3 regions of the Mesorhizobium sp. M0037 genome follow, and region 2 is predicted to be linked to each of the others. Evidence: riboswitches for the same ligand, from Rfam matches in the RefSeq annotation. Region 2 holds a riboswitch; each other region holds the start of a gene.

Region 1 (3,402 bases), on a different contig from region 2:
ATCTGGTCAAGATGGCGATAGAGCCCAAGATCCGTCATCGCATTCATCCTCTGGTCCCTCTTCGCCTGCTCCAGCTCACGCGACGCTGCGCAGCGCCGGCCGGCCGCCTTCGGCAAGGCGCGGGCCGATGAAGGCCGCGTACCATTCGACGAACTGGATCACGCCGCCCTCGTGCAGCTCCGAATAGGGGCCGGGCTCATAGGCCGGAGACAGGATGCCAAAGGCGTTTTCCTCGACGATGCGGCGGTCCTGGTCGTTGGTCTCGGTCCAGACATGGGTGAGCTCCTCAAGGTTGTAGTCGACCCCCTCGACCGCATCCTTGTGCACCAGCCACTTGGTCGTCACCGCGGTTTCGGTGGCGCTGATCGGCAGCACCCGGAAGGTGACCGCATGGTCGATCAGTATGTGGTTCCAGGTCGTCGGATAGTGGTAGTGCATCAAGGTGCCGATGCGGTCGGCGGCAACAGTGTCGGACAGGTTCTTCGTCACCGCGCGCTTTCCCGACATCGTGTAGCTGACGGCATCGCGCAGCAGCGGCGCGCGGGTGGCGCGGTATTGCCCGGCCGGATCGATGCGGAACTTGCTCGGCAGGCCCGCCGCCTCGCATTTCGCCCAGTGCGCCAGCATCTCCGGATCGCTGTCGGCGCCCTGCACGCCGGTCACCGTCGGCGCTTCGGGGAATGTCTTGCACAGCTCCGGATGATTGCCGGCGCAGTGATAGCATTCGCGGTTGTTTTCCCAGACCAGCTTCCAGTTGCCCTTCTCGATGATGGTGCTCTCGAAGGCGACCTTGGCTTCATTCAGCTGGTGCGGCTTGAGGTAGGGCTCTATCATGGCGCGCATCGGGGCAAAGTCGGCAGGTTCTTTCGCCAGGCAGATGAAGATGTAGCCGCCGACGCTCTCGCAGGCGACGGGCTTCAGGCCGAACTGGCTCTTGTCGAAACCGTCGGCCATCTGGCGGGCAAACAGCAGCCGGCCGTCAAGCTCGTAGGTCCACTGGTGATAGGGGCAGACAAGCTTTGCCGCCATGCCCTTCTCAGTGTTGCAGACACGGCTGCCGCGATGGCGGCAGGAATTGTGAAAGGCGTTGATGTTGCCCTTCTGGTCGCGGACCAGCACCACCGGATAATCGCCGATCTGCACGGTGATATAGCTGCCGGGCTTCGGCAGTTCGCAATCATGGCCGATGAACAGCCAGTCGCGATACCAGATAAGCTCCATGTCGAGCTTGAAATAGTCCGGGTCGGTGTAGAAGGGCTGTTCCAGCGAAAAGCCTTGCTTGCGGCCGTTCAGGAGCCTCAGCATGTCGTTGCGCGTATCCATAGTTCTGTCCTCGTGGTTTAAGGACTGAACTTGGTGGTGATGGAGGAAGGATCGGACGCAGGCCGGCGCGGCGCCGGACATGCACTATCCACCTCTTGACCGCCCACCGCGATCAGTCGAGTCTATGCATCTCGGGCTGGTTTCCGGGCTCTGGAGTTGTCCTTGCGGACCATCGCGACACCTTCCCAGGCTGCTGCCCAGTGGTCTCCCGTTGCGACTTGAACTCCACCACCGTTGCGGGGGCAGCGCCGGATTCTGACCGGCTTCCCAATTCTCCGCTGCGTCGTCACGAAGCGGCACCTGAGATGCGATCATCTAATCACGGCAGCGATCGCGACGTCGGCATGAAAGCGACATCATATCCATGCGGCGCGACACGCGCGGCATACGCCCCCCGCCGCCGGTCAAAGAGCTGAGACGTTTCTTGCGACGCCATCATCGCCGTTTCGAATCGCTGCGGATCCAGTTCGATCGGGGGCAAAAGGGCTCAACGGTATCGAAAAGTTACTATTAGCAATCTCTAATCGAACCGAACGGTTCGTTTCTGTTGACAATGCGTGCAGGACGGTGTGAACGACGGCCCGGAAACCGACACCGGAGCGAACCACTCGGTTCGAAATAAGCAACTGAAAACAATGCGATAAATGACCATAGAGGAACTTCCTGGCACAATTTCAAGGTGCAGGACCGTGGTCCACACGGAACAACTTCGTGATTGGAAACCAGCCTATGGCTTTCCCACATCGGGGCTGTCCGAACGACGCGAATTCCTCCCAAGACACGCCGCTAGACGGACAGACAAACTGGAGTCCTAAAAATGAAAAAGATCATCCTCACTGCCGCAGCCGTTTTGGCGATCACGGGCAGCGCCTTCGCCGGTAGCGACAATTACGGTTCCAATGGTGCGAACCAGCCAGCCGTCTCGGTCGACAGCTCGTATACGGCTTCCATTCAGAAGCCGGCGCACGCTGACAAGCAGCCTGTCGTTCAGGGTGCCGACCGCGACCTCTACGGCAATCGCTGATCCCGACCAAAGGAGAGCGGCTAACCCGTCGCTCTCGGGATCCCAAAAAATTCAGGAGTGTTTGAAAATGAAAAAGCTCATCCTTGCTGCCGCCGCCGTTTTGGCCATCTCCGGCAGCGCTTTCGCCGGCAGCGACAACTACGGTTCCAACGGCGCCAACCAGCCAGCGGTTACGTCGACCGACAGCGGCCACACCGCTTCGGTTGAGAAGTCGGCTGCAGCCGAGCAGGCGCCTGCCCACGGTGCCGACCGTAACCTTTTCGGCCGCTAAAAGCCGGTTTCCAGCACGTGGCGGGCTTATCCGCTGCAGCTGGCGGCATCAGAAAAATTCAGGAGACTAAAATGAAGAAGATCGTTCTTGCCACCGCAGCCGTTCTGGCTGTTTCGAGCGCTGCCTTTGCCGGCAGCGACAATTATGGCTCCAATGGCGCCAACCAGCCGGCCGCTGCCGTCGACACCACCCGCACTTCGTCGACCGGCACCAACTCGGCGGTCTACAAGCTGCTGAACTCGTCGAACGACCAACAGAAGTTCGTTCCTCAGAGCAGCGACAGGGATCGGTTCGGCAACAACTAACAGCCGAAGCTTAAAAAAAGAGCGGCGGGCCTGGCCCGCCGCTCTTTTTTCATGCCTGTACGACGCAGCTATCTCAAGCCGCCTTCACTTCCACCGGCTTGAGCGAGAAGGAGTGCCCATCGGCGTCGAAGATGTGCAGGTCCCCGGCATCCGCGGTCAGTCGCAGCTTTGCCCCGCGCTTGACCTCGACATTGCCGGGCAGCTTGGTCACCAACGGCAGGTCAGCGCGGCCGATATCGACATAGACAAGCTGCACCTCGCCGAGTTGCTCGACATAGTCCACCACGCCCTCGAAAAGATATTCCGCGCCGGTGGCGGCCGACAGATCCTCCGGCCGCACGCCGAAGCTGACTGCCGCACCCTTGGCTGACGCCGGCGTTGCGATCGGCACCGTTGCCTTGCGGCCGCCGACATGGCTGACGATTGTCGGGTTGCCCGTCCTGTCGATTGTCGCCGGCAGGATGTTCATGGCCGGCGAG
Region 2 (3,402 bases):
GCGCTCGCTCGGGCTGGGATGCATGGCTGGCTTCCTATGAAGCGTCAGCCGACACCCCGGCAAATCGTTTGTCAATCAGAGTGCCGCATTGCCGGTTGCAGGCGCGGCGCATAATCATGTCGTGGACATGGGACATTCGGAAATTGGGGGGATTCGGAAATTGGCCGCACGACAGATGTCGCTTACGCCGGAGCTGGTCGCGCGCTGCTGGCGCGAGATCAGGGACCCCGGGCCGGATCCGGACGCGATGCATCTCGATGACGCCGACTATGACGCGCTGCTGGATGAATTCCAGGTCGAACTCCCGGATAGCGAACCGCTATGGCTGTTCGGCTATGGATCGCTGATCTGGAAACCGGAAATAGATTATGTCGAGGACCGCGTTGCGCTGGCGCGAGGCTGGCATCGGTCCTTTTGCATGAACATGACGCGCTGGCGCGGCACCAAGGACAGCCCCGGCCTGATGATGGCGCTGGACCGTGGCGGACAATGCAAGGGCGTCGCCTTCCGGCTGACCGAAAGTAACCGGCGCGGGCAGTTGGGCCGGCTTTTCCGGCGCGAAGTCACGCTGAAGCCGACAAGCTACCGGCCGCGCATGCTGAAGCTTGCAAGCGAGGCCGGACCGCTCAGGGCATTGGCCTTCGTCATCAACCGCAACGGCCTGACCTATTCAGGGCCGCTCGACGAGGGCAAGGTCGTCGAAAGGCTGGCAACGTCCTGCGGGCACTGGGGGTCGGGCGCCGACTATCTCTACAACACGGTGAAAAACCTTGAAGAGCGCGGCATTCACGATCGCCATCTGTGGCGGCTGCAGCGGCTGGTTGCCGAGCGGATCACCGCGTTGAACCCGTAACGCCGCATGGCGCATTCGCGCTGTTGGCCGGCGGAATTTGGTTTGCCGGATGCGGCCGTTTCAGCCTATAGTCATGCATGTCGTCGGTTCCGTTAGGGACCAAGAGGGAATGCGGTGAGGGCTGACTTGTTGCCCAATGCCGTGGCTGCCCCCGCAACTGTGTGCGGTAGTCCTCTCCAAGCCACTGAGGATTTTTTCCTCGGGAAGGTGGGGAAGGGCGCTGATCCGCGAGCCAGGAGACCTGCCGGCGACAGGGAACTGACTTCGATGCCCTCGGGTGGAGGGCGAAAGGACAAGATATGAATACCGCTTCCGTCTCCCTCGGCGCTTCCGTCTCCTCGCAGTCGCGCTTCATGCAGCTCGTGCTTAGCGCGTTTCTGGGCATTTTCGTCGTCGGCGTTGTCGGTTTCTCGCATATCGATGCGGTCCACAATGCGGCGCACGACTATCGCCATTCGATGGCGTTTCCCTGCCACTGACGAGGATCTGACATCATGAACCTGTTTCGCAACGTCGTGTTCATCGCGGCGATCGCAGGGCTCGTGGCGGGTGTCGCTCTCGCCTGCATGCAGGCCTACGCCACCGTGCCGCTGATCCTCAAGGCCGAGGTCTACGAAAAGGCTGGTGGCGGCCATGAGCATGAGCATGCCGCGGCGCCCGCCGCCAACGCTGCGGACACCAATGCCATGAGCACCGCCGCGCCGGCGGAAAATGCCGTGAGCAGCGCAGCCCCGGCTGAAGCTGCCGCGCCAGCGGAGGACGAAGGCTGGGCGCCGGCCGACGGCTTCGAGCGATTCGCCTTCAGCGTGCTGGCCAATATCGTCACCGGTATCGGTTTCGCGCTGGTCCTGGTGGCCGTTTCCGAATTCGCCGGCGGCATCGGCAACTGGCGCCAGGGGGTGTTCTGGGGTCTGGCCGGCTTTGCCGTATTCACGCTGGCTCCGGGCCTCGGCCTGCCGCCGGAACTGCCGGCAATGCCGGCGGCCGATCTCATGCAGCGCCAGATCTGGTGGGTGGCGACGGTTGTGGCGACTGCCATTGGCCTTGCCTTGATCGCCTTCCGCACCTCGGCGCCGCTGACCGTCCTTGCCGTCGTTCTGATCGTCGCCCCGCATATTGTCGGCGCGCCGCAGCCCGACAGTTTCGAGACGCCGATCCCCGAAGGCCTGCATCACCAGTTCGTGGTGGCGGTGACGGTGACCAATCTGGTGTTCTGGTTGGTGCTCGGCGCCGTCATTGGCGTGGTGCGCGAACGCTTCACCGGCTCGGCGACCAGCCTGCGCGACAGCTTTGCCTGATCGCAGTTTGACCTTTATCATCGGCGGTGCGCGCTCCGGCAAGAGCGCGCATGCCGAAACCCTGGCGACGGCGTTGCCGCCGCCATGGGCCTATATCGCCACCGCCGAAGCCTATGACGATGAGATGCGCGAGCGCATCGCGCTGCATCGCTCGCGGCGCGGCGAAGGCTGGGCGACCATCGACGCGCCGCTCGATCTTGTCGGAGCGCTCGAAGCCTTGCCCGACAACCAGCCGGTGCTCGTCGATTGCCTGACGCTGTGGCTGACCAATCATATGCTTTCCGACCATGATCTCGAGGCGGAATGCCGGCGGCTAGCCGACATGCTGTCGCGGCCGCGCGGGCCCTGGCTCGTTGTCTCGAACGAAGTCGGGCAAGGCATCGTGCCCGACAATGCGCTCGCACGCCGGTTTCGTGATGCCGCCGGCCGTCTCAACCAGCAGGTCGCGGCGGTTGCCGATACGGTGCTACTGATGGTGGCGGGGCTGCCGCTCAAGGTGAAATGATGACCGATATCGACGCAAAAGACGAAGAACGCCACCGCGCCAAGATGGCCAAACGCAAGGCGGTGCAGGACGCCGAGGTCGCGGAAAAGACGGTCGAGAAGGGGCTGCTGATCGTCAACACCGGACCCGGCAAGGGCAAGACCACGGCCGCCTTCGGGCTGGCGCTGCGCATGCTCGGCTATGGCAAGCGCGTCGGCGTCGTCCAGTTCATCAAGGGCAAATGGCACACCGGCGAAAAGGACGCCTTCGCGGCGTTCGGCGACCGTGTCGTCTGGCACACGATGGGCGAGGGTTTCACCTGGGAGACGCAGGATCTGAAGCGCGACATTGCGGCGGCCGAAGCCGCCTGGGCCAAGGCGCTGGAGCTGATCGCCGACCCCTCTGTCAGCCTTGTCGTCCTCGATGAGCTCAACATTGCGCTGCGCTACGACTATCTCGATCTCGACAAGGTGGTCGCGGCGCTGAAGGCGCGGCGCGAAGGCCTGCATGTCGTCGTCACCGGCCGCAATGCCAAGCCGGCGCTGGTCGAGGCGGCCGACCTCGTCACCGAGATGGGCGTGACCAAACACCATTTTTCCGCAGGCGTTAAGGCGCAGCAGGGAATCGAGTTTTGAGGGTCTAACTTCGGGAGATGACCGTTGGAACAAGCGGTAATTGTCTATCTTCTTCTGAGCGGCGGTCAGTTCGGGGCGCCGGAAGAGCGGCAATCGGTCCAAGTTCTGGAGGATCGGTTGGAACAAGCTGTT
Region 3 (3,402 bases), on a different contig from region 2:
GCGCTCTCTCGTCGCTTCGCGCTGTCCTCAATGCTAGCGATCCGCCCCTGAACAAGCGGGTCATGGATCCTCGTGGATGTCACGCGCGTGGCGGCAGCCTCGGCAGACGCTTTCAACGCGCCTGCCACCGCATCCCTGCCTTGGGACAGGGCCCGGGCCAGCAAGACCAGCTCGTCGGTCTTCTGGGCCGCGAAGGCGAGCCACGACCTGATGTCCGCGTCGAGTTCCGTCTCCATGCGCAGATCAATCGGCACATGCAGCATCGAGCAAGAAGGCGCGATCTCGACGCGGTCCAAGGGCCAGCCGGCGACGATCGGTTTGATGCGGTCGAGAATGGCGGGCAGGTTCGCACGCCAGACGTTGCGGCCATCGATCAAGCCAAGCGAGAGCACCAGATCCTTCGGAGCGAGCCGAGCCACCGTTTCCAGCTGCTCGGGAGCGCGCACGAGATCAATATGCAGGCCGGCCAGGGGCAGAGAAATCGCGGTTTCGAGATTGTCTCCCAGCGACCCGAAATACGTAGCCAGCATGATCTTCAGCTCGGGCGCGGCTTTCGACAGCTGGCCATAGGCGAATTCGAACGCAGCTCGTTCGTTCGGGTTCAGATCGAGGACAAGCGCTGGCTCATCGATCTGCACCCAGTCGGCTCCCGACAGCTTCAGCCTCTCCAGAAGCTGCTCGTAAACCGGCAGCAGCCGCGGTAGGAGCGCGATGGGACCGAACCCCTCGGCAGGCGATTTCGCCAGCTTGAGGAAGGTGATGGGTCCAAGGATGACTGGGCGTGTGTGAATGCCGAGAGCTTTAGCCTCGAGGAAGTAATCGACCGGCTTCGATGACGAGAGGGCGAACGTCTGATCATCATCGAGTTCCGGCACAATGTAGTGGTAGTTGGTGTCAAACCACTTGGTCATTTCCATCGCGGTTACACCAGGTCCATGAGCCTCCTCCTGGTAACCAGCGTGTCCACAATCCTCCGTCTGACCCTGGTTGCCGCGCGCCATTGCGAAGTAGATGTCAAGTGGGACCTCGCCGCTATTCCAGCCGTAACGGGATGGAACGGCCCCGACCATGGCTGCGGTGTCGAGCACATGGTCGTAAAGCGAGAAGTCGTTCGACGGGATTTTCGACACGCCGCGATCGCGCTGCTCTTCCCAGCTAGCGGCACGGAGCGCCTTCGACGTCGTGAGAAGGTCGCCAGCGGACGATGTTCCGGACCAGTAGCTTTCAAGCGCGAATTTCAGTTCTCGCCGACGACCGAAGCGCGGCACGCCGAGCGTTGCTACAGGAATTTGCTGAGAGACAGTCATGTCATACCCCGATGATTGGGGCGTCGGTGACAAGGAAGGCGCTAGCAGGCCGGCATCAACGCCGGGTTGCAGCGGCCACCGAGACACCCCGCCCGTGGACGTAATTCGCGTGGCAGGTCTCCTGGCTCGCGGGGTCATAGCCTCTACCCGTCTTCCTGAGGGTATTCGCCTCAGTGACGTGTGTTGGCTCGCCGCTAACAGTTGCGGGGGCAGCGCCGGCATCGCACCGGCTTCCCTCTTAGCTCCGCTGCGGCAGCGCCGCACGCGAGAACCACGACACGCAGACAATCACAGCAGTTCGCTCTTTTGTCAATGACGCATAACGAAATGTTTATGTCGTTATGTGATCGCGCTTTTACGCCTTTGTCTAGCATTGTGAAATATTCAGTCTGCTGCCCGCATTCGGCATCGTGGGACGTGATCGCAAGTCAGGTCCGACGGACGCCGCGAGTTCTCCGTTACCTCAGGAACCTTACTGGCCTTCCCCAAGCTGAGCTTCTGGAAAATGCTGGTGACGATCTGGATGACGGTGAATGCCGTCATGGCAAGCACGCTTTGCACCGCTCCTCCAGCGAGCTTCACGGCAGCAGCATGGGTCAGTTCTCCGAAGCGAATGGCTGTCGCTATCAGCGAGCTTTGACAAAGTTCCGCCACTGCGGTCATCGCGTCAGTAGGGCGGCTGGTTAGTTGCCCGCGCATCTACAGCAACCCAGCCCCTTCCGCCTCGCGGCGCAAATTCTGCCTTGGCCTTGGGCCGATCTGCTGGATCACCAGGCCGGCCGCCAGCGAGCCAAGGTCGCCGCAGGTCTTGAGGTTGCGGCCCTGCGTGTAGCCATGCAGGAAACCGGCGGCGTAGAGGTCGCCGGCGCCGGTGGTGTCGACCAACTCCTTGATGGCGGTCGCCTCGATGACCACGGTCTCGTCGCCGCGCACGATCACCGAGCCTTTTTCGGAACGGGTGACGGCGGCAATCTTGCAGTCCTTGCGGATCTGAGCCAGCGCCTCGTCGAAGGATTTTGTCTGGTAGAGCGACTTGATCTCGTGGCTGTTGGCAAAGACGATGTCGACAGTGCCCGAGCGCATCAGCTCGAGGAACTCGTCCCGGTAGCGGTCGACGCAGAACGAATCCGACAACGTCATCGACACTTCGCGTCCGGCCTCGTGTGCGAGCTTCGCCGTCTGCCGGATCGCCTCCTTGGCGCGCGGCGGATCCCACAGATAGCCCTCGAAATAGGTAACCTTGGCGCCGGATGCCTTGTCGGCCTCGACATCCTCAGGGCCAAGCTCGACGCAGGCGCCGAGATAGGTGTTCATCGAGCGCTCGCCGTCGGGCGTGACGAAGATCATAGAGCGCGCCGTCGGCGGCTCGCCCTTGAGCGGCCTGGTGTCGAAGGCGACACCCTGTGCATGGATATCGTGCGCATAGATTTCGCCCAGCGCATCGTTGGAGACCTTGCCGAAGAAGGCGGCGCGTCCGCCGAAGCTGGCTACGCCGGCCGCCGTGTTGCCGGCACTGCCGCCGGAGGCCTCGATCGCCGGGCCCATGCGGCTGTAGAGCAGTTCGGCGCGGCGCGTGTCGATCAGGTTCATCGCGCCCTTGATGATGCCGTTGATCTCGAGGAATGCCTCGTCGCACTGGGCGATGATGTCGACAATGGCATTGCCGATGCAAAGCACGTCATAATCCGGCATCAATGTCTCCGCCAAAAAACCCGAGCCGGCTTCTCGCCACGCCTGCCAGGCGCGGGTCTGCCCGGTGGAAATGGGCTTTCCGCTTGCCGATCCGTTCGCCGGCGGCTCTCACGGGGCGGCGAGTCCTGCCTCGCGACGCAATTCGTCCGCCCTGTCTGTCTTCTCCCAGGTGAAATCAGGCTCTTCACGGCCGAAATGGCCATAGGTCGCTGTATTGAGATATATAGGGCGTAAGAGATCAAGCATCTTGATAATGCCTTTCGGTCTGAGATCGAACAACTCAAGAATGAGGCGCTCGATCCTGCTTTCCTCAACCCTGGCTGTCCCGAACGTGTTGACCATGACGGAAACCGGACTGGCCACGCCGATTGCGTAAGCAAGCTGCACCTCGCACACGTCCGCA

Evidence for each region. A riboswitch is a leader RNA that binds a small molecule or an ion and turns the genes downstream of it on or off. The one in region 2 is predicted to bind cobalamin.
Region 1: another riboswitch for cobalamin. It lies ahead of NKJ78_RS24440 (aromatic ring-hydroxylating oxygenase subunit alpha); the one in region 2 lies ahead of NKJ78_RS15115 (CbtB domain-containing protein).
Region 3: another riboswitch for cobalamin. It lies ahead of metE (5-methyltetrahydropteroyltriglutamate--homocysteine S-methyltransferase); the one in region 2 lies ahead of NKJ78_RS15115 (CbtB domain-containing protein).

The regions. Positions count from the first base shown of each region.
Region 1 covers NZ_JAMYVB010000018.1:123,715-127,116, forward strand. Annotated here, with positions in the region: gene NKJ78_RS24435 (FAD-binding oxidoreductase) at 1-38, opposite strand, end outside; gene NKJ78_RS24440 (aromatic ring-hydroxylating oxygenase subunit alpha) at 76-1,323, opposite strand; cobalamin riboswitch at 1,441-1,642, opposite strand; gene NKJ78_RS24445 (DUF680 domain-containing protein) at 2,141-2,347, shown strand; gene NKJ78_RS24450 (DUF680 domain-containing protein) at 2,415-2,618, shown strand; gene NKJ78_RS24455 (DUF680 domain-containing protein) at 2,690-2,923, shown strand; gene NKJ78_RS24460 (ABC transporter ATP-binding protein) at 2,997-3,402, opposite strand, start outside.
Region 2 covers NZ_JAMYVB010000008.1:227,845-231,246, forward strand. Annotated here, with positions in the region: gene NKJ78_RS15105 (aromatic ring-hydroxylating oxygenase subunit alpha) at 1-24, opposite strand, end outside; gene NKJ78_RS15110 (gamma-glutamylcyclotransferase) at 161-853, shown strand; cobalamin riboswitch at 921-1,116, shown strand; gene NKJ78_RS15115 (CbtB domain-containing protein) at 1,153-1,332, shown strand; gene NKJ78_RS15120 (CbtA family protein) at 1,348-2,151, shown strand; gene cobU (bifunctional adenosylcobinamide kinase/adenosylcobinamide-phosphate guanylyltransferase) at 2,144-2,656, shown strand; gene cobO (cob(I)yrinic acid a,c-diamide adenosyltransferase) at 2,656-3,270, shown strand; gene NKJ78_RS15135 (hypothetical protein) at 3,295-3,402, shown strand, end outside.
Region 3 covers NZ_JAMYVB010000011.1:204,394-207,795, reverse strand. Annotated here, with positions in the region: gene metE (5-methyltetrahydropteroyltriglutamate--homocysteine S-methyltransferase) at 1-1,307, opposite strand, end outside; cobalamin riboswitch at 1,402-1,598, opposite strand; gene NKJ78_RS18495 (adenosine kinase) at 2,007-2,999, opposite strand; gene metK (methionine adenosyltransferase) at 3,108-3,402, opposite strand, start outside.